DNA from 4 places in the Micromonospora sp. ATLC20 genome. Region 4 is predicted to be linked to each of the others. Evidence: riboswitches for the same ligand, from Rfam matches in the RefSeq annotation. Region 4 holds a riboswitch; each other region holds the start of a gene.
What was found. A riboswitch is a leader RNA that binds a small molecule or an ion and turns the genes downstream of it on or off. The one in region 4 is predicted to bind cyclic di-AMP.
Positions count from the first base shown of each region.

Region 1 (4,483 bases), on a different contig from region 4:
GCACGGCTGGCCGCGGCCCGCCGTACAGGGGAAACTGGAACCCGGAGGTCCGGATTGGGTACGCCCAGGTGTGCCCAGTTCGCGAATTGCTCATCCCGGGGGGTGGCGACCGGGCCGTTGGAGGAATACTCTCGGTCGCGGCCCGCGTACTGATGAGGCGCCCGTCATGGGCGAGTGGAGGTGCTCGCGTGAGCCTGTCGATCGTGAAGTCGGTGCGGCCGGGTGGTGTCGTCCAGATCGCGCCCCGTGGGGAGATCGACGTCGACACCGCGTACGAGGTGCGGGAAGCGATCGCCGAGGTGCTCGCGAAGGGCCGTCCCGCGCGAATCGAGCTGAACATGCGGCTCGTCACGTTCATCGACTCGGTCGGTATCAGCGCCATGGTCGCGGGCTTCCAGACCTGCGAGGTCAGCGGCGTCAAGCTCGTGGTCACCGAGCCGAGCCGGTTCGTGCACCGGCAGCTCTGGGTGACCGGCCTGCTCGGCCTGTTCGGCGCGCCCGAGCCGTGGTTCGCCGACGACACCCCCGAGGTGCTGCCCGGCGCCTGAGCGCCGTTCACACCCCCTGCGGCCAGGGGACCTTCTACCCGTTGCCAGTCCGGCGTCGGTACGGGACGATCGTCGCGACGCACGACGGCGAGGGGGCCCGCTTGCAGAGCAGCGACAGCTTCAGCTACACCGTGCAGGCCCGGTGCACCCGGGCCGAAGCGGTGGCCCTGCTGGGTGACCTGAGTCGCCAGGGTGAGCTGCATCCGCTGATCGTCCGGGTCCGGAAGCTGCCGGCCCGGCCGGGCGCGCTGGCCAGCTACGCGATCACCGACCGGCTGCAACTCGGCCCGCTGCACTTCCCGGTCACGTACCAGGCGGACGTGCTCGTCGCGAGCGAGGACGAGGTCGTCACAGTGGCGCGGCAGCAACCCGCGACGACCGTCCGCAACCACACCCGCCTGCGCGACGAGCCGGACGGCACGGTACGCATCGACGTGGAGATCACGCTCACCGCGCCGGCGCCGCTGTTCGGGTACGCGTTCCGCCAGGCCCGGGCAGCTCACCTGGGCCTGGCGGCGCGTCTCGGCGCGACCCTGGAGGGCCGGCCGGCCTGATCCGGCCGACCCTGCAGGGCGTGCTCAGTACACCGACAGGTGCACGTGGTTGGTGTGGTCGCTGGACGGGTCGCCGTTGCCGCCGCTGTACGACTTCCACCCGCTGCTGGGCAGCCAGATCTGCTTGAACCAGATCACGTAGAGCACGGCGAGCGGGTCGGCGTTGCGCACGAAGTACGCGGCCAGGTTGTTGCCGTACGTCCGGTCACCGCCGGAGGCGACGCCGCCGAAGCCGTTCTTCTGCGCGGCGAAGTCGCAGGCCCGCCCCTTCGGATGCTCACCCGAGCCGCTCGGCCGGTGGCACGAGACGTACCTGGTGAAGCCGGCCGCCTTTGCCTGTTGCAGAGCGTGCAGCGTGCGCGGCGTGATGCAGCCGTTCGCCGGCGTCGGGTCGTTGACGCTGCACGACTCCGACGGCCAGGAGCCGTCCGAGTTGCGCGGTGCCGGCTTCGCGTTCTTGCTGGAGGTGCCCTGGACGCTGCCGCCGCCGCTGCTGTTGTTGCGCGAGGCGCGGTCGTTGGCGACCTCCAGGGCGCGCTCGGCCTGTTCCTTGCGCTTGCCCATCACCGTCACCTGCTTGCGCTGCTCGCGGATCTCCCCGTCGAGCTGGGCGCGGGTGCGGGTGGCCTCGTCCCGGGTGGTGATCAGGTCGCGCAGCGTACGGTCCTCGTGCGCGGCGACCTGCTCCAGTGCGGCGGCCCGGTCCATGAAGCCCTCCGGGCTGCTGCTGCCGAGCAGCGCCCCGGCGGTGCCCAGGCGGCCGTTGCGGTACGCCACCGCGGCGATCTCGCCGACCTTGGCGTCGCGTACGGCCAGCTCGGCGCCGACGGTCTTGAGCTGGTCGTTCAGTTGCTTCTGGCGGGTCACCGACCGGTTCAGCGCGGCCTTCGCCTCCAGCCAGCCCTTGCTGGCCGCGTCGAGCTGGGCGCGCAGTTCCGGCGTGCCGCCCTCGTCGTCGCCGCCGGGTGCGGCGGCGAGCAGGCCGGTCGCCGGTGCCGCGGAGGCGGGGGAGACCGGAACGGTCGCGACGCCGAGGGTCAGCGTCGCGACGAGCAGGGCCGCCAACCGGGCGGCCGTCCGTCGTACAGGTGCCACTGGGGGCATTCACACGTCCTTCCGTCAACGCCGACCGGGTTAGCTGACGGGTTCGGGACGGAAGATCCCTACCGCTGACGCGGATGCACCCCACGTACGTGGTTCCCCGGCTCGTCCCTGCGGACGATTAGGCGACGGCCGCCCCACCGGGGCCGGGTGGCGTCCGCGGGTGCGGCCGCGACCGAGACTACCGGCGCTGCCCGGGCGCGGCTCCGTCGAGCAACGCCGCTAGGCGGGGCAAAACCGACATAAGACTACATTAGTCACAATGATTTAAGTGTGTCCTAATCACCACTCGGTCTTGCCGCACACTCCGGCCGACGCTCCGGGTTCGACCTGCAACGTGGCGTGATCGATGGAGAAGTCCTCGTGCAGGGCGGCCCGCGCGGCGGCCAGCACCCCGGCCGGGTCCACGCCCGGGTCGGTGGTCAGGTGTGCCGAGGCCACCTCCATGCCCGAGGTGAGCGTCCAGACGTGCAGGTCGTGCACCTCGGCCACGCCCGGTACGGCGGCCAGGCGGTCGTGCACGGCGGTGACCTGGAGGTGCTCCGGCGCGGCCTGCACCAGGATGCGCAGCGCGGCCCGGCCGAGCCGCCAGGTGCGCGGCAGGATGAACAGGCCGATGCCGACGGCGACCAGCGGATCGGCCCACCACCAGTCGGTCACCGCGATGACCAGCGCGGCGGCGATCACGCCGAGCGAGCCGAGCAGGTCGCCGAGCACCTCCAGGTACGCCCCGCGCAGGTTGATGCTCTCCTTCGACCCGGCGCGCAGCAGCGCGAACGCGACGATGTTGGCGAGCAGGCCGAGCACCGCCACCACGAGCATCGGGCCGGCCAGCACCTCCGGCGGCTCGCCGAACCGGCGTACCGCCTCGACCAGGACGTAGATCGCGACGGCGCCGAGCAGCACGGCGTTGGCGAGGGCGGCGAGCACCTCCAGCCGGTAGAGCCCGAACGTGCGCTGCGGGTCGGTGCCGGCGCGGCGGGTGGCGGTGATCGCCGCGAGCGCCATGCCGATGCCGAGGACGTCGGTGAACATGTGCCCGGCGTCGGAGAGCAGCGCCAGCGATCCGGTCGTGAAAGCGGCCACCGCCTCGACCACCATCAGGGCGGCGAGCAGCGCGAAAGCGGCCCAGAGGCGGCCCCGGTGGCGGTGCGCCGCGTTTGTCACCGCGCCGCTGTGGTCATGACCTGCGCCCACGCCAACACCCTCCCTGCCGCGTACCGGCCAGGCCCAATGTATGTTCACATCGCTATGTATGCAAGTGAACTGTGGGTGCCGGCGGGACCGGTCACCCCACCGGGTCGAGCGTGGTCAGACGCTGGGTGGCGCGGGACAGCGCCACGTACAGCGTGCGCACACCCGAGCCCGGGTCGGCCCGGATCTCGCTCGGCGCCACCAGCACCACGCCGTCGTACTCCATGCCCTTGGCCTGCAGGCTGGTCACCACCTGCAGGCGGCCCGCGCCGAGCCCGCCCAGCCAGCCGGCCACCTCGTCCCGGCGCGGCACCGGCGTGATCACGCCGACGGTGCCCTCCACCTGCGCGAGCAGCGCCTCCGCCGCCTCGACGGTGGCCGCCGGCAGGTCGGCGGCGGCCACCGTGCGCTCGACCGGCGGCACGCCGGTGGACCGCACCGCGTCGGGCAGCGGCAGGTCCGGGTAGAGGCGGCGGATCTCCGCCGCCGCCACCGCGAAGATCTCCGCCGAGTTGCGGTAGTTGGTGGTCAGCTCGTAGCGGTGCCGCTTGCGCCGGCCCAGCGCCTGGTCACGGGCCCGGTCCAGCTCCTGCGGGTCGCCGGTCCAGGCGGTCTGCGCCGGGTCACCGACCACCGTCCAGGACGCCAGCCGCCCGCGCCGGCCGACCATCCGCCACTGCATCGGCGAGACGTCCTGCGACTCGTCCACCACCACGTGCGCGTAGTCGCGGTAGTCGTCCGGACGCTCCCGCGCCGCAGCGCGGGCGGCGCGCTGCCGGTCGGCGTACGTGCTCAGCTCGCGCACGCCACCGGCGAGCTGGTACGGGTCGCGCTTGGGCCGGGCCCGCTTCACCGGCTTGCCGAGCAGCGCGTCCAGCTCGTCCAGCAGCGCGATGTCGGCCACCGTCAGCCCCTCGGTCGCCAGCGTCCGGTAGGCGTCGCCGAGCAGCCGGATCTCCGCCGAGGAGAGGATCCCCCCGGCGTAGCGGCGCAGCCGGTCCGGGCGGGCCAGCCAGTCCAGCACGTGCCGCGGGTGCAGCCGGGGCCACCACGCCTTGAGGAACTCGCGGAACTCGGGCCGCTCGA
Region 1 covers NZ_JBXUOV010000073.1:23,117-27,599, reverse strand. The annotation lists gene AC2CHG_RS17085 (STAS domain-containing protein) at 189-548, shown strand; gene AC2CHG_RS17080 (SRPBCC family protein) at 650-1,102, shown strand; gene AC2CHG_RS17075 (coiled-coil domain-containing protein) at 1,127-2,206, opposite strand; cyclic di-AMP (ydaO/yuaA leader) riboswitch at 2,211-2,341, opposite strand; gene AC2CHG_RS17070 (cation diffusion facilitator family transporter) at 2,486-3,400, opposite strand; gene AC2CHG_RS17065 (HelD family protein) at 3,492-4,483, opposite strand, start outside.
Region 1: linked by a shared signal. The riboswitch ahead of AC2CHG_RS17075 (coiled-coil domain-containing protein) and the one ahead of AC2CHG_RS15090 (LysM peptidoglycan-binding domain-containing protein) in region 4 are both predicted to bind cyclic di-AMP.

Region 2 (4,483 bases), on a different contig from region 4:
GCCGGGCTGGGCCACCGGGTCACGCCGGGTCAGCATCGCCGCCTCGACTGTGAACTCGAACAGCCGCCAGTCGCCCTGCGGCGACGCGCGGGCGATCCGGGCCAGCCGCGTCACAGTGGCCGGGTCGGTCACCGGTCGTGCGCGCCCGGCGATGTACGCCTCGTCGTCGCTCTCCTCCGGCGGGAACGAGTGCAGCGCGTAGCGGCCGTCGCGTTCGAGGTCGCGGCGCTTCGGCGAGTCGATGACGAAGCACCACAGGCCGTCGTCGGTGATCACCGGGGACACGGGATGGACCCGGGGGCCACCGTCGGCGCGGACCGTGGCGAGGTAGCCGAAGCCCGGCCCGTACTGCTGCATCAGGAGGCGGATCTCGTCGGCGAGGCGGGGCTCGTCGGCGGCGAATTCGGACCAGGAAGCCATGTGGACACTCTATCGAACACGTGTACGAAGATGTAGTGCGACACGCAGGTCACCCGTACCGGTCGCTATGGTGTTCCGATGCTGCTCTCCGACCGCGACCTGATCTCCGAGATCAAGGCCGGCACGCTCGCGCTGGAGCCCTTCGAGCCCACGCTGGTGCAGCCGTCGAGCATCGACGTACGCCTGGACCGGCTGTTCCGGGTCTTCAACAACCACCTCTACACACACATCGACCCGTCGGTGCAGCAGGACGACCTGACGTCGATGGTGGAGGTGCCGGAGGGGCAGCCGTTCGTGCTGCACCCGGGCGAGTTCGTGCTCGCCTCCACGCTTGAGGTGATCTCGCTGGGTGACCAGCTCGCCGGCCGGCTGGAGGGCAAGTCGAGCCTGGGGCGGCTGGGGCTGCTGACCCACTCGACAGCAGGTTTCATCGACCCCGGCTTCTCCGGCCACGTCACGCTGGAGCTGTCGAACGTGGCGAACCTGCCGATCACGCTCTGGCCGGGCATGAAGATCGGGCAGCTCTGCATCTTCCGGCTCTCCTCGCCGGCCGAGCACCCGTACGGCTCGGCCGTCTACGGCTCGCGTTACCAGGGGCAGCGCGGTCCGACGCCGAGCCGGTCCTGGCAGAGCTGGCGCACCTGGCCGACGCGCTGACGGCACCCGCAGTTGTTAATAGGGGCCCCCTCCTCTACCGGAGGCGTTAAGAGGGGGGCCCTTCCTTACACCTCAGCCGGGACGGCCGTAGCTGTTGATGTCGCCGTCGTCGACCCGCTTCATGGTGATCGGCTTGCCGGACTGGGAGGCGTGTACCACCCAGCCGTCGCCCACGTACATCGCCACGTGGTGCAGGTCGCCGTAGTAGAAGACGAGGTCACCGGCGCGCAGCTCGGCCCGGCTGATCCGCTTCGTCACGCCGTGCTGCTGGCGTGCGCTGTGCGGCAGCGAGACGCCGCCCTTGGCCCAAGCCGCCATGGTGAGGCCCGAGCAGTCGAAGTGGTCCGGCCCGGCCGCGCCCCAGACGTAGATCTTGCCGATCTGGGCGCAGGCGAACTTGACCGCCGCACCGGCCGGGCCGCCGGGGTAGCCGGCCGGGCACGGCGCCGGGCGCAGCGGGCCGCCGCCGCCCTTGCCGTACACCTTGAGCCGCAGCTTCTCCAACTTGGCGATCTCGGCGTCGATCTGCTTCTTCTTCGCCGCGAGCTGGGCCTCGGTACGCGCCAGCCCGGCGATCATCTCGTCCAGCGGCTTCTTCTTCGCCGCCAGCTCGTCGCGCAGCGCGGCGACGGAGCGCACCTGCTCGTGCTGGCGGTGCGCGAAGCGGTCGAGCAGTTCCAGGCCGGTGACCAGGTCACCGGGTGAGCGGCTGCCCAGCAGCGCGTTCACTGTGGAGAGGTTGTCGCCCTTGTAGGCGTCGGCGGCGAGCCCGCCGACCTGACCGAGTGCGGCGTCCACCCGGGCCTGGAGGGGTGCGATCTGCCGGCCGAGCACGTCGGCCTGCTTGCGCCGCGCGGCGAGCTGCTCGCGTACGGCGTTCACCTGTTCGATGACCGGTTCGAGCTTGTTCCAGTCGCGGTCGATCTGGGCCTCGATCTCGGCGACCGAGGGTTCGGCGTGTGCCGCCGTGGCGCCGCCGGTCAGGACGACTGCGGTGCCGACGAGGGCGGCGAGGGCTGTGGTGAAGCGGGACCAGCGGGTACGCGGCACAGCCGTGGACCGGTCGACCGACCGGCTCGACGACGGCCGCGGGGCATGGAGTGCCACCGGGCGTCCGTACTCCTTCTTCCGTACCGCCTACCGGGTTAGCTGACGGATTCGGGCGGGAAGGGAGCCGCCCTACCGCATCGCTGCGGATTCACCCCAGGTACCTGGTTCCCCGGCTCGCCCGGAGGCGACTCGGCGGTGTCGGACCGTCACCGACCGGGTTGGACGGTGAGACGTGCGGCCGACGATTCACCAGAGTAGGGACCACCGTTATCGATCCGCAACTTCCAGCGGCGTGACACTCCGTACGCGATGACGGGCCGCACCCAGGTCGGAGGTGAAATTTTCTTTCAAGGCTGATTACTCACTGGAAAGGTATTGACCCCCGTGGGTGTGCGGAGTGAGGGTGGAGACGCAGTGACCCCCATCCCTGTCCAGGAGGTTCGATGCACCTCTCCGCCCCGCCGTCGGGCAGACGGATACTGCTCGCCGCCGCAGTGGCGACAGCCACCGCGCTGGCGACGACCGGCCCGGTGACCGCCGCGCCGGACACGTCCGCGCCCGCGAGCGACAGGCAACAACAATACGCCGCCGCGGCGGCCGAGTACGGCGTGCCGCAGAACGTGCTGCTCGGCGTCTCCTATCTGGAGTCCCGCTGGGACACCCACCCCGGGCAGCCGAGCACCAGCGGCGGCTACGGCCCGATGCACCTGACCGACGCCGCGCACATCCTCGCCATGCCGGGCAGCGCCCACGTCGACGAGGACGAGGACCCGCGCGGCGACGACTCCCGGCCGCTGAAGCTCGACCCGGCCACCGCCGCCGCGCCGGAGCGGGAGACCCCGCTGCCGCCCGCCTCGCTCCAGACGCTCGACGCCGCCGCCGCGCTCACCGGGCTCGACGCGGGCACGCTGCGCACCGACCCGGCCGCGAACATCCGCGGTGGCGCGGCGCTGCTGGCGTCGTACCAGAAGGCTCTGGGCGGGCCGGTCGGCGCCGGCACCGACCCGGCGGCCTGGTACGCCGCGGTGGCCCGGTACTCCGGCGCGGACACCTCGGACGCCGCGGCGGCCTTCGCCGACGAGGTCTACGACCAGCTCGGCCAGGGCGCCAGCCGGACCACCGACGACGGCCAGCGGGTCACGCTCGCCGCCACCGCCGCGACGCCGGACCGTTCCCGGCTGGCCCGCCTCGGCCTGCGCAACGCCGAGCGGCCGGACGGGCTGGAGTGCCCGGTGCGGCTGGCCTGCGAGTGGATCCCCGCGCCGTACGAGCAGCTCAGCGACGACCCGGGCGACTACGGCAACCACGACCTGGGCGACCGGCCGAAGCAGCAGAAGATCGAGTACATCGTCATCCACGACACCGAGGGCTACTTCGGCCCGAGCGTCGACCTGGTGAAGCGGGCCGACTACCTGGGCTGGCACTACACGCTGCGCTCGGTGGACGGCTACATCGCCCAGCACATCAAGACCAAGGACGTCGGCTGGCACGCCGGCAACTGGTACGTCAACGCCAAGTCCATCGGCCTGGAGCACGAGGGCTTCGCCGGTCAGGGCACCTGGTACACCGAGGCGATGTACCGCACCTCCGCCAAGCTGGTGCGGCACCTCGCGCTGAAGCTCGGCATCCCGATGGACCGGCAGCACATCATCGGCCACGACAACGTGCCCGGCATCACCGCCGCCAACGTGGGCGGCATGCACTGGGACCCGGGACCGTACTGGGACTGGTCGCACTACTTCGACCTGATGAAGGCGCCGTTCCGCAGCACCGGCACGCCCCGTACCGGCCTGGTCACCATCGACCCGGACTTCGCCACCAACCGGCCGGCGTTCACCGGCTGCAACCAGCAGCCGCCCGGTGTCCCGACGCCCCGGCCGCCGGCCGAGCCGTGCCCGTCGCGGGGTTCCTCCGCGGTGATCCTGCGGACCGCGCCGAGCCCGGACGCCCCGCTCGTCAACGACCTCGGGCTGCGCCCGGACGGTACGCCGGACACCATGTACATCTCCGACCACGGCGCCCGCGCCTCCGCCGGCCAGACGTACGCGCTCGCCGGCCGCCAGGGTGACTGGACGGCGATCTGGTACCTCGGCCAGAAGGCGTGGTTCCTCAACCCGGCCTCCGCGCCGACCGCCAAGTGGGCCACCGGCTTCGTGGTGACCCCGCGGCCCGGCAAGGCCACCATCCCGGTGTACGGGCGGGCCTACCCGGAGCAGGCCGCCTACCCGGACACCATCCCGTACCAGACCATCTCGCCGCTGCAGTACACGTTCGCCGCCGGCCAGCGGTACGCGGTGGGCGGGGTGCTGCCCGGCGAGTACTACCGGGCGGTCTCGTTCGACGGTTCGGCCCCGGG
Region 2 covers NZ_JBXUOV010000033.1:27,199-31,681, forward strand. The annotation lists gene AC2CHG_RS10405 (pyridoxamine 5'-phosphate oxidase family protein) at 1-420, opposite strand, end outside; gene dcd (dCTP deaminase) at 499-1,077, shown strand; gene AC2CHG_RS10415 (C40 family peptidase) at 1,150-2,184, opposite strand; cyclic di-AMP (ydaO/yuaA leader) riboswitch at 2,198-2,332, opposite strand; gene AC2CHG_RS10420 (N-acetylmuramoyl-L-alanine amidase) at 2,571-4,483, shown strand, end outside.
Region 2: linked by a shared signal. The riboswitch ahead of AC2CHG_RS10415 (C40 family peptidase) and the one ahead of AC2CHG_RS15090 (LysM peptidoglycan-binding domain-containing protein) in region 4 are both predicted to bind cyclic di-AMP.

Region 3 (4,483 bases), on a different contig from region 4:
GTGGCCTTACCGGCCCGCCCCGGCGAGATCGTGCGGGTCCTCCCGCCAGGTCCTTCCCGTGAGGTGCCGACCATGTCCCAGACCGCTCTGTACCACTTCCTCACCTCCGTGCCCGAGGCCGCCGCCATCTGGTCCTTCCTCCTGCTGCTCGCGCTCGGCCTGCTCGCCGCCCTCGTCGCCCGGCCCGAACGCGACCCCGTGCCGGAGGCCGCCCCCGAACCGGCCGACGCCGACGCCGCCCGCCACGACGACCTGATCCGGTACGCCGAGGAGGTGGCGGTGGCCGCAGCCGGAGCCGCCCAGACGGCCCGTCGCCGCCGGGAGCGGTGGCTGGCCGCGCAGGACGAGGCGGACCGGGCCTGGACCGCGTACGACGAGGCGGACGCCGCCGCCCGCCGCTTCGCCGGTGCCGCCGCGCTGCCCGCCCCGCGCACGCCGCGCACCCCTGCCGAGTACGCGGCCCGGGAGCGCTGGCTGCACCACGCCGCCATGACGGCGCACTGGCGGGGCGACCTGACCGCCCGTCAGCTCGCCGACGTGCTGGCGCGCCGCAACGGGTGGGATCCGCGCCGGCACCCGGCCGAGCAGGAGATCATGCTGGCCCGTACCGTCCGGGACGGGCGCCGGGCCGGATGGGAGAGCGCCGCCGCGCGGGAGCGGTCGGCCTGGCGGGACGCCGAACTGGCCGCCGAGGCCGCCCGGACGCTCGCCGCCGAGGCGTACGCGGCCACTGCGGCGCTGCGGCCCGCCCCGGCGTACCGGAGCGCGACGGCGAGCGCCGTGCCGGTGGCCGCGACGGTCCGTAACGCCCGCTGGCGCCCGGCCCGGGTCGGCTGAGGTCTCGTCTCGACCGAATCGTTACCCGGAATGTGGTGAGCCCGGTCACCCGGGCCGTCGAAACGGGCGCCGGGCGCAGAACGGGTCATCGAGTCCCGCGATTGCCGGTCGGGTGCTCGCCGTCTGTCCGCTTTCCGCCGCCGGGCGCCGTCGAAACTGCTTGTCCCATTGAGCGAAGTCAGTAACCGGGTGTTCCGAAATCCGTTACCGCGGATCACGTTTACGCAGGTGGGAGCGCTTGGCAGGGGACATACCCACCGGTAGTGTCGGCGCGTCCGATGCGGTAATCGATCGCCGACGGCGACGCCGCGCCGACCCGCCTAATCGTGTTCCACGAACCGGGGACCCATGAGCACCATCGGGGTGAATCCGCGGGCCGACGGCCTGCGGTAGGGCGTACTTCCCGCCCGAATCCGTCAGCTAACCCGGTCGGCGGCCACGGAAGGAGTAACCCCTCTTGCCCACCCCTCGATCGTCCCCCCGCCTCCACGGCGAAGCGGTGCCCGCGCGCGCCTGACGCGCGACCGGCAACCGCCCCCTGGGCGCCCGGCATCACGGGCGTTCCCGATCCCCCGGCCATCCGGCCCCGCCAGCACGTGTGAGTTCCTCCGCGTGCCGGGCCGGTGTGTGCCGCTCACGCCCCGTGGAGGATTTTGTGAAGCACCACCTGAAGCGTCAGCTGCGACGGATCGTCACCGAACGCCCGTACCAGATCATCGCCGGATCGGCCGCCGCGCTCGTGCTGGCCGCCGGTGCCGGAACCGTCGCCACCGCCGGTGACGACGCCCCGGTCCAGGAGAACACCGCCGCGGTCGCCGACCTCGGCTCCGCCCGTCTCGGCGAGCAGCCCGCCAGCCGCAGCGAGGCCCGCATCGCCGTGCCGCAGGCGTCGTCCAGTGCCTCCGCCTCGCCCAGCGCGTCGCCGAGCGCCTCCCCGTCCGCGAAGGCCGCTGCCGATCCGGACACCACGCCCAAGGCCAAGCCGAAGCCGCCGTCGAGCAAGTCGCTCGACTACGACTACCAGGCGCAGATCAACTACTTCTACTGCGGCCCGGCCGCGGTGCGCAACGCGCTCAGCGCCGCCGGCATCGAGCGCAGCCAGGACGCGCTCGCCGGCCCCCTCGGCACCACCGAGATGGGCACCAACTCGGCCGAGGACACCACCCGGGTGCTCAACCAGCAGGTCAAGGGCAACCCGTACCGGACCCGCATGATTCCCGGCACTGCCACCCCGGCCCAGATGGACCGCCTCCAGGCCGATGTGGTCGAGGCGATCAGCAACGGCCGCGGGGTCGTCGCGAACGTCGCCGGTACGGCCACCGACACCAACGGCGGCTGGCACTCGTTCCCGGGCGGCCACTACGTCGCCGTGGTCGGCTACAAGGACGACGGCCGGACCGTGCGGATCGCCGACTCGGCCGACCCGTCGCTGCCGTCGTACTGGGTCACCACGATCGACCTGGCGCACTGGATCGCCAGCCGCGGCTACTCCGCCTGACCGTCCCGCACACCCGAAGGCCGGCACCCCACCCGGGGCGCCGGCCTTCCTCGTCCCGCCCCCGCCCTCACGCCGTCTTGGCGCGCCGATCTTGGACTTGTGGCACCCAGTATGCCCGGCTCGCCCGCTATGGAAGGTGCCACAACTCCAAGATCGAGGGTGAGTGCGGAGTGTGGGTGGCCGGAGCCGCGGCGAGGGGTTCGGCGGGGTTCGGTCTCGCGTGTCCGGGGCGGGCGGTGGCAGACTGCGCCAATGGGCGATGCGACGGGGAAGCGGCACCTGATTCTCCTGCACGGCATGGGTGCCACCGGCGAGGTGTGGCTGCCCTGGGCGCCGCTGCTGGAGCGCCGCTGGCCCGGCCGCTGGCTCGCCCCCGACCTGGCCGGTCACGGCTGGTCGCCGCCGCTGCCCGGCTACTCGTTCGAGGCCCTGGCCCAGCGCGTGGTGGACGGGCTCGGGCCGGTGCGGCTCGGCCCCGACGACCGGCTGGTGCTGCTCGGGCACTCGCTCGGCGGGGTGGTGGCGCTGGCGCTCGCGGCCCGGCAGCGCGGGCTTCCGGTCGACGCGGTGGTCGGGCTCGGCATCAAGGCGGTCTGGTCTCCGGCCGAGCTGGCGAAGTCGGCGGAACTGGCCGCCCGGCCGGTCACCTGGTTCGCCACCCGTGACGAGGCGGCCCGGCGCTACCTGCGGGTATCAGGGCTCGCCGGGCTGTTCGCCCCGGACCACCCGGTGGTGGACGCGGGACTGCGGCGGGAGGACGGCCGCTGGCGGCTCGCGATGGACCCGGCCGCGTTCGCGGTCGGGGAGCCCCGGCTGCCGGTGCTGCTGGCGGCCACCGGTGTGCCGGTGCTGCTGGCCCGCGGCGAGGCGGACCCGATGGTGACCGACGCGCAGCTCAAGGAACTGGGCGTGCCGGTGGCGACGCTGCCCGGGCTGGGCCACAACGCGCACGTCGAGGACCCGGAGGCGGTGCTCGCCCTGCTCGACCCGTACCTCTGAACGGGCGAGCCGGCCCGCGACGGGCCGGCTCGCGCTTCTAGCCGGCCGCGCGTGGCCCCGGGACCGCCCAGTCGGGCTCCAGCTCCCGGCGGGCGGCGGTGAGGAACGCCTCGGCGTAGGCGTCGGCGGGGAAGTCGCCCAGGTAACGGGTACGTGCCGCCCAGCGCTGTGCCGCCTTCGGGTCGGCGTCCAGCAGGTCGGTGAGCACCTCGTCCACGTTGGACATGTCGCGCCGCAGCACGTAGCCGGACGCGGCGAGCGGGAACCGCTCGACGAAGTGCTCACCGTCGGCGCCGGTGTCGGTGACCGCGTACGGCTTGCCGGAATACAGCCAGTCGGAGATGACCCCGGAGACGTCGGAGACCAGCGCGTCGGCGCGGTTGACGCACTCGGTGAGCGTCAGCTCGCGGCTCGCGGCGGCGCCGAACAGGTGCGGCCGGCCGGTCCTGGCCCGGTCGGCGGCGAGCAGTTCGGTGAGCCGGGCGAGCTGGCGGGCCGAGGCCGGGTTCTTGCCGGTGTACGGGTGGGCGCGCAGGATCACCACGGCACCCCTGTCGATCAGCCGGCGGATCAGCGTCTCGGCCACCGGCAGTGAGCAATAGTTGGCGTCGGCGTGGTGCCCGGTCCAGGTCGGGGTGTAGAGGACCGTCGGGTGCGCCGACGGGGTGACCGGCTCCCGGCGTACCTCGATGGCCTCGACCTGGGGGCGGCCGACCACGACGAACTTGTCGGCGGGGATCTCCACGCCGGCGCGGGCGTACCTGTCGATCGCGGCCTGCCCGGCCACGAAGATCTTGTCGAAGATGGCCGAGACCGGGTTGGCGCTGGGGGCCTTGTCGCTGTCGCCGTGGTGCAGCTGCACGTGGGTGAGCCGGCTGAACCGGATCAGGTGGGCGTTCTTCGCGCCGTGGTTGACGTAGAACGCGACCCGCAGGCTGGGCACCAGCGCCTCGTCCAGCGCCTTCAGCGTGGGGCAGAGGACCACCGGGGCGCGGGTGGCGGCGGCCACCGCGGGCAGGAGCTCCGGCTCGCGCAGCACCACCATGAATGGGCGGCCGATTCGTTCCAGGTACGGCAGCCACATGGTGACCTGGTACTCCGAGCCGGGCGGGGCGGAGAAGTGCAGCACGAACTCGGGCTGGTGGCGGC
Region 3 covers NZ_JBXUOV010000052.1:129-4,611, forward strand. The annotation lists gene AC2CHG_RS13840 (hypothetical protein) at 73-837, shown strand; cyclic di-AMP (ydaO/yuaA leader) riboswitch at 1,145-1,287, shown strand; gene AC2CHG_RS13845 (C39 family peptidase) at 1,481-2,335, shown strand; gene AC2CHG_RS13850 (alpha/beta fold hydrolase) at 2,588-3,334, shown strand; gene AC2CHG_RS13855 (CDP-glycerol glycerophosphotransferase family protein) at 3,372-4,483, opposite strand, start outside.
Region 3: linked by a shared signal. The riboswitch ahead of AC2CHG_RS13845 (C39 family peptidase) and the one ahead of AC2CHG_RS15090 (LysM peptidoglycan-binding domain-containing protein) in region 4 are both predicted to bind cyclic di-AMP.

Region 4 (4,483 bases):
GTTCTCCGCGCAGACCGAGCACAAGATGCTCGCCCAGTGGCTGGGCCGCAACGGCGCCAACGGCAACGGCGGCTACTGGCCGATCCGGGTGGGCCTCAACGACCAGAACGCCTACTACGACGGCAGCCAGGTGCAGATCGGCAAGAACACCGCCGGCCAGTGGATCGGCTCGCTGGACGTGGTGGCGCACGAGATCGGCCACGGCATCGACGACAACACCCCGGGCGGCATCTCCGGCGGCGGCACGCAGGAGTTCGTGGCTGACACGTTCGGCGCGGCCACCGAGTGGTTCGCCAACGAGCCGTCCAGCTACGACGCGCCGGACTTCCTGGTCGGCGAGAAGATCAACCTGGTCGGCTCCGGCCCGATCCGCAACATGTACAACCCGTCGGCGCTCGGCGACCCGAACTGCTACTCCAGCAGCATCCCGTCGACCGAGGTGCACGCCGCGGCCGGCCCGGGCAACCACTGGTTCTACCTGCTCGCCAACGGCAGCAGCCCGACCAACGGGCAGCCGTCCAGCCCGACCTGCAACGGCAGCAGCGTGACCGGCCTGGGCATCCAGAAGGCCATGAAGATCATGTACAACGGCATGCTGCTGAAGACCTCGTCCTCGTCGTACCTGAAGTACCGCACCTGGACGCTGCAGGCGGCGAAGAACCTCTACCCGGGCAGCTGCGCGGAGTTCAACACGGTCAAGGCGGCCTGGGACGCGGTGAGCGTGCCGGCCCAGTCCGGTGACCCGACCTGCTCCGGCGGCACCCCGACGCCCACGCCGAGCACCACGACCACCCCTCCGTCGGGCGGCTGCTCCGGCAACAAGCTCGCCAACCCGGGCTTCGAGTCGGGCAACGTGAACTGGAGCGCCTCGTCCGGCGTCATCACCACCGACAGCGGCCAGGCCGCGCACGGCGGCTCGTACAAGGCGTGGCTGGACGGGTACGGCTCGTCGCACACCGACACGCTCAGCCAGTCGGTGACGATCCCGGCCGGATGCCGGGCGACGTTGAGCTTCTGGCTGCACATCGACAGCGCGGAGTCGACCACCAGCACCGCGTACGACAAGCTCACCGTCAAGGCGGGCAGCACCACGCTGGCCACGTACTCAAACCTGAACAAGGCCACCGGCTACGTGCAGCGGTCCTTCGACGTCTCGTCGCTGGCGGGCACCACGGCGACCATCTCGTTCAGCGGCGTGGAGGACAGCTCGTTGCAGACGTCCTTCGTCGTCGACGACACCGCGGTCACCCTGAGCTGACCGTGGCGTAGCGCGGCCGGTCGTCGTCCTCCCGGCGGCCGGCCGCCTCGTCGTGTCAGGCCGGTGCCGCGTCGCGCGTGGTCGGCGCCGCGTGCGGGTGCGGCGCCTCGTCGTGCCGGGGCGTGTGCGGTCGGGTCAGACCGCGCGCCCGGCCCGGGAACCAGCGCCGCGGTCGCGGTGGATCCGCGCGGCCGCCTCGTGCATCGCGCGGCCGAACAGCTCGGCCTGGTCGCCCATGCTGCCGAGCCGGGCGGCGAGCGCGTCGGCGTCGGCCCGGGCCGACGCGCTGACCCGGTCGTCCAGCTCGGACAACGCGGCGTTGGCGGCGGTCACGAGGTGTCCGCAGAGGACGTCGAGGGGCTCGCCGGCCAGCTCCGGGTCGATCGTCACGGAATCGAGCCGGCCACCCTGGACGGCGACCGCGCGGACCCGGCCGCCGGCTGCAGTGCCCTCGGCGAGCAGCAGGTCGCCCGGCTCGCCGTCGGCGTGTGCCGAGGCCCGGGAGCGCATCGCGGTGAGCGCCTGCTGCGTGCGGGTCAGCAGCTCGTCGATGCTCGCGGCCGCCGAGAACGGGTCGTTGGTCATATCCGCGCTTTCTTCACGTCTTAGCCGAGCATGCGTGACCCTAGCAACCGGCTCCGACGAATCGCCGTCACCGGCCGGTCCGGGTCGCGTCCCGGCGCCGCGAGCAGGCCGGACACCGGCCACGCGGCGTGTCGCGGACGGCCGGGCGCCCGGCCGGGGCGAACCGGCCGGGCGCTCGGACGAGGTCAGCGCAGGCGCAGCTGCTGACCGGGGAAGATCAGGCCCGGGTCGTCGCCGACCACTGCACGGTTGCGCTCGTGCAGGGCACGCCAGCCGCCGTCGACGCGCTGCGCCACGGCGATCTCCGACAGCGTGTCCCCGCGCCGGACCACGTACGTCCCGGCGCCGGACGACGGCCGCGGCGCCGCCTTCGTCGTGGCGCGTTCCGGCGCGGCCTTCGTCGCGGCGGCCCGCTTCGGCGCCGCCTTCCTCGGTGCCGCCTTCGTGGTGGCCCGCTCGGACCGGGTCGCCGTGCTGGCCGAGCCGCCCTTCTTGCCGCAGACCGGCCACGCGCCGATGCCCTGGCCGCGCAGCACCTTCTCCGCGACGGCGATCTGCTCGGACCGGCTGGCCAGGTCGGCGCGCGCGGCGTACTTCTGGCCGCCGTAGCCGTTCCAGGTGGTGCGGGAGAACTGGAGCCCGCCGTAGTAGCCGTTACCGGTGTTGATCTTCCAGTTGCCGCCTGACTCGCAGCGCGCGACCGCGTCCCAGTTGACGCCCGCGCTGGCCGGAGCGGCCGGGCCGAAGAGGGTAGCGGCGCCGACGGCGGCGCCGGCCAGGACCGCTCCGAGAGCGGTACGGCGGCTTCGGGCTGAGTATTCAGTTGCCATGTGGATTCCTCCACGCCGACGAGGTGAGCTGTCGGGTTCGGGCCGAGGAGCCCGGCCGCCGGTGGCGGCTTCACCCCGAGGTGACGATGCACCGTGGAACGTGTGGTTCCCCCGCTCCCGCACGAGGTTCGGTTACCGGGGCCGGCGGCGGGATTTGGCGTTTCCGGCCTGCGGTGTCCGCGTCTGCGAACGAAACCGACGCTAGGAGCGATTTGTGACGATCGTCTACTTCTTGTGACGCTCTTCACCCGGCCGGGCGACCGGCGGCGGCGCTACGGTGGCAGGGCCAGGCAAGATCACGGGAGGGCTTGACGGATGACCGATCACGGACACGAGCTGACCTTCGGCGGCTTCATCACCCCCGCCGCCGGGCAGCCCGACCAGGTGGTGGCGCTGGCCCGGCTCTGCGAGCAGGTCGGGCTGGACCTGCTCACGTTCCAGGACCACCCGTACCAGCCGGGCTTCCTGGACACCTGGACGCTGATGTCCTACGTGGCCGCCGCGACCGAACGTATCCGCCTGGCCGGAAACGTCCTCAACCTGCCGTTGCGCCAGCCGGTGGTGCTGGCCCGCAGCGTCGCCAGCCTGGACCTGCTCACCGGCGGCCGGGTCGAGCTGGGACTCGGTGCGGGCGCGTTCTGGGACGCGATCGAGGCGGCGGGCGGGCGACGCCTGTCCCCCGGCGCCGCCGTCGAGGCCCTCGACGAGGCGATCCGGGTGATCCGCGAGGTCTGGGAGACCGACCGTCGCGGCATGATCCGCGTCGACGGCGAGCACTACCGGGTGGTCGGCGCCAAGCGCGGTCCGGCGCCCGCGCACCCGGTGGGCATCTGGGTCGGCGCGTACAAGCCGCGCATGCTGCGCCTGGTCGGGCGCGCCGCGGACGGCTGGCTGCCGTCCCTGTCGTATCTGCCGAAGGGCCCCGACGAGCTGCCCGCCCTGAACGCGCTCGTCGACGAGGGCGCTCAGGCCGCCGGGCGCGACCCGGCCGCGATCCGCCGCATGCTCAACGTGACCGGCACGTTCGCCCGCTCGTCGGCCGGTTTCCTGGCCGGGCCGCCGGAGCAGTGGGTGGAGGAGCTGGCCGGGCTCACCCTGGAGCACGGCATCACCACGTTCATCCTCGGCAGCGACGAGCCGCGCGCGATCCAGATCTTCGGCCAGGAGGTCGCGCCCGCCGTGCGGGAGCTGGTCGCCGCCGAGCGCACCGCGCCCGCCGGCGGAACCCGCACGGCCGCCGACGAGCAGACCGCCGCCGCCGGCCCGAGCACGCTCGGCGTCACCCCCACCCCCGACCCGGGGGTACGCCTGAGCGCGCGCCGCCCCTGGGACGAGTCCACCCGCCCGAGCGCCCCGCCGCCGCCGGCCGGGCGCGTCTACCCGGCCCGCGGACAGGCCGCCGGGCAGCATCTGGTGGACGTGCACGACCACCTGCGCCAGGAGCTGGCCCAGGTGCGCGATCTGCTGGAACAGGTCAAGCAGGGCACTGTCTCGCCGGGCCGGGCGCGGGCCGCCCTCAACGAGATGACCATGCGGCAGAACAACTGGACGCTCGGGGCGTACTGCGCGGCGTACTGCACGATGGTCACCCAGCACCACGGGCTGGAGGACGCCTCGATCTTCCCTCACCTGCGCCGCTCCGAGGCCGGGCTGGCGGCAGTGCTGGACCGCCTCGAGGAGGAGCACGTGGTGATCCACGGCGTGGTGGAGAGCGTCGACCGGGCGCTCGTCGAGCTGGTCCGGCACCCCGGCGACTTCACGCAGCTCCAGGAGGCGGTGGACCTGCTCACCGACACGCTGCTGTCGCACC
Region 4 covers NZ_JBXUOV010000060.1:16,460-20,942, reverse strand. The annotation lists gene AC2CHG_RS15100 (M4 family metallopeptidase) at 1-1,258, shown strand, start outside; gene AC2CHG_RS15095 (YbaB/EbfC family nucleoid-associated protein) at 1,394-1,843, opposite strand; gene AC2CHG_RS15090 (LysM peptidoglycan-binding domain-containing protein) at 2,029-2,673, opposite strand; cyclic di-AMP (ydaO/yuaA leader) riboswitch at 2,672-2,817, opposite strand; gene AC2CHG_RS15085 (LLM class flavin-dependent oxidoreductase) at 2,989-4,483, shown strand, end outside.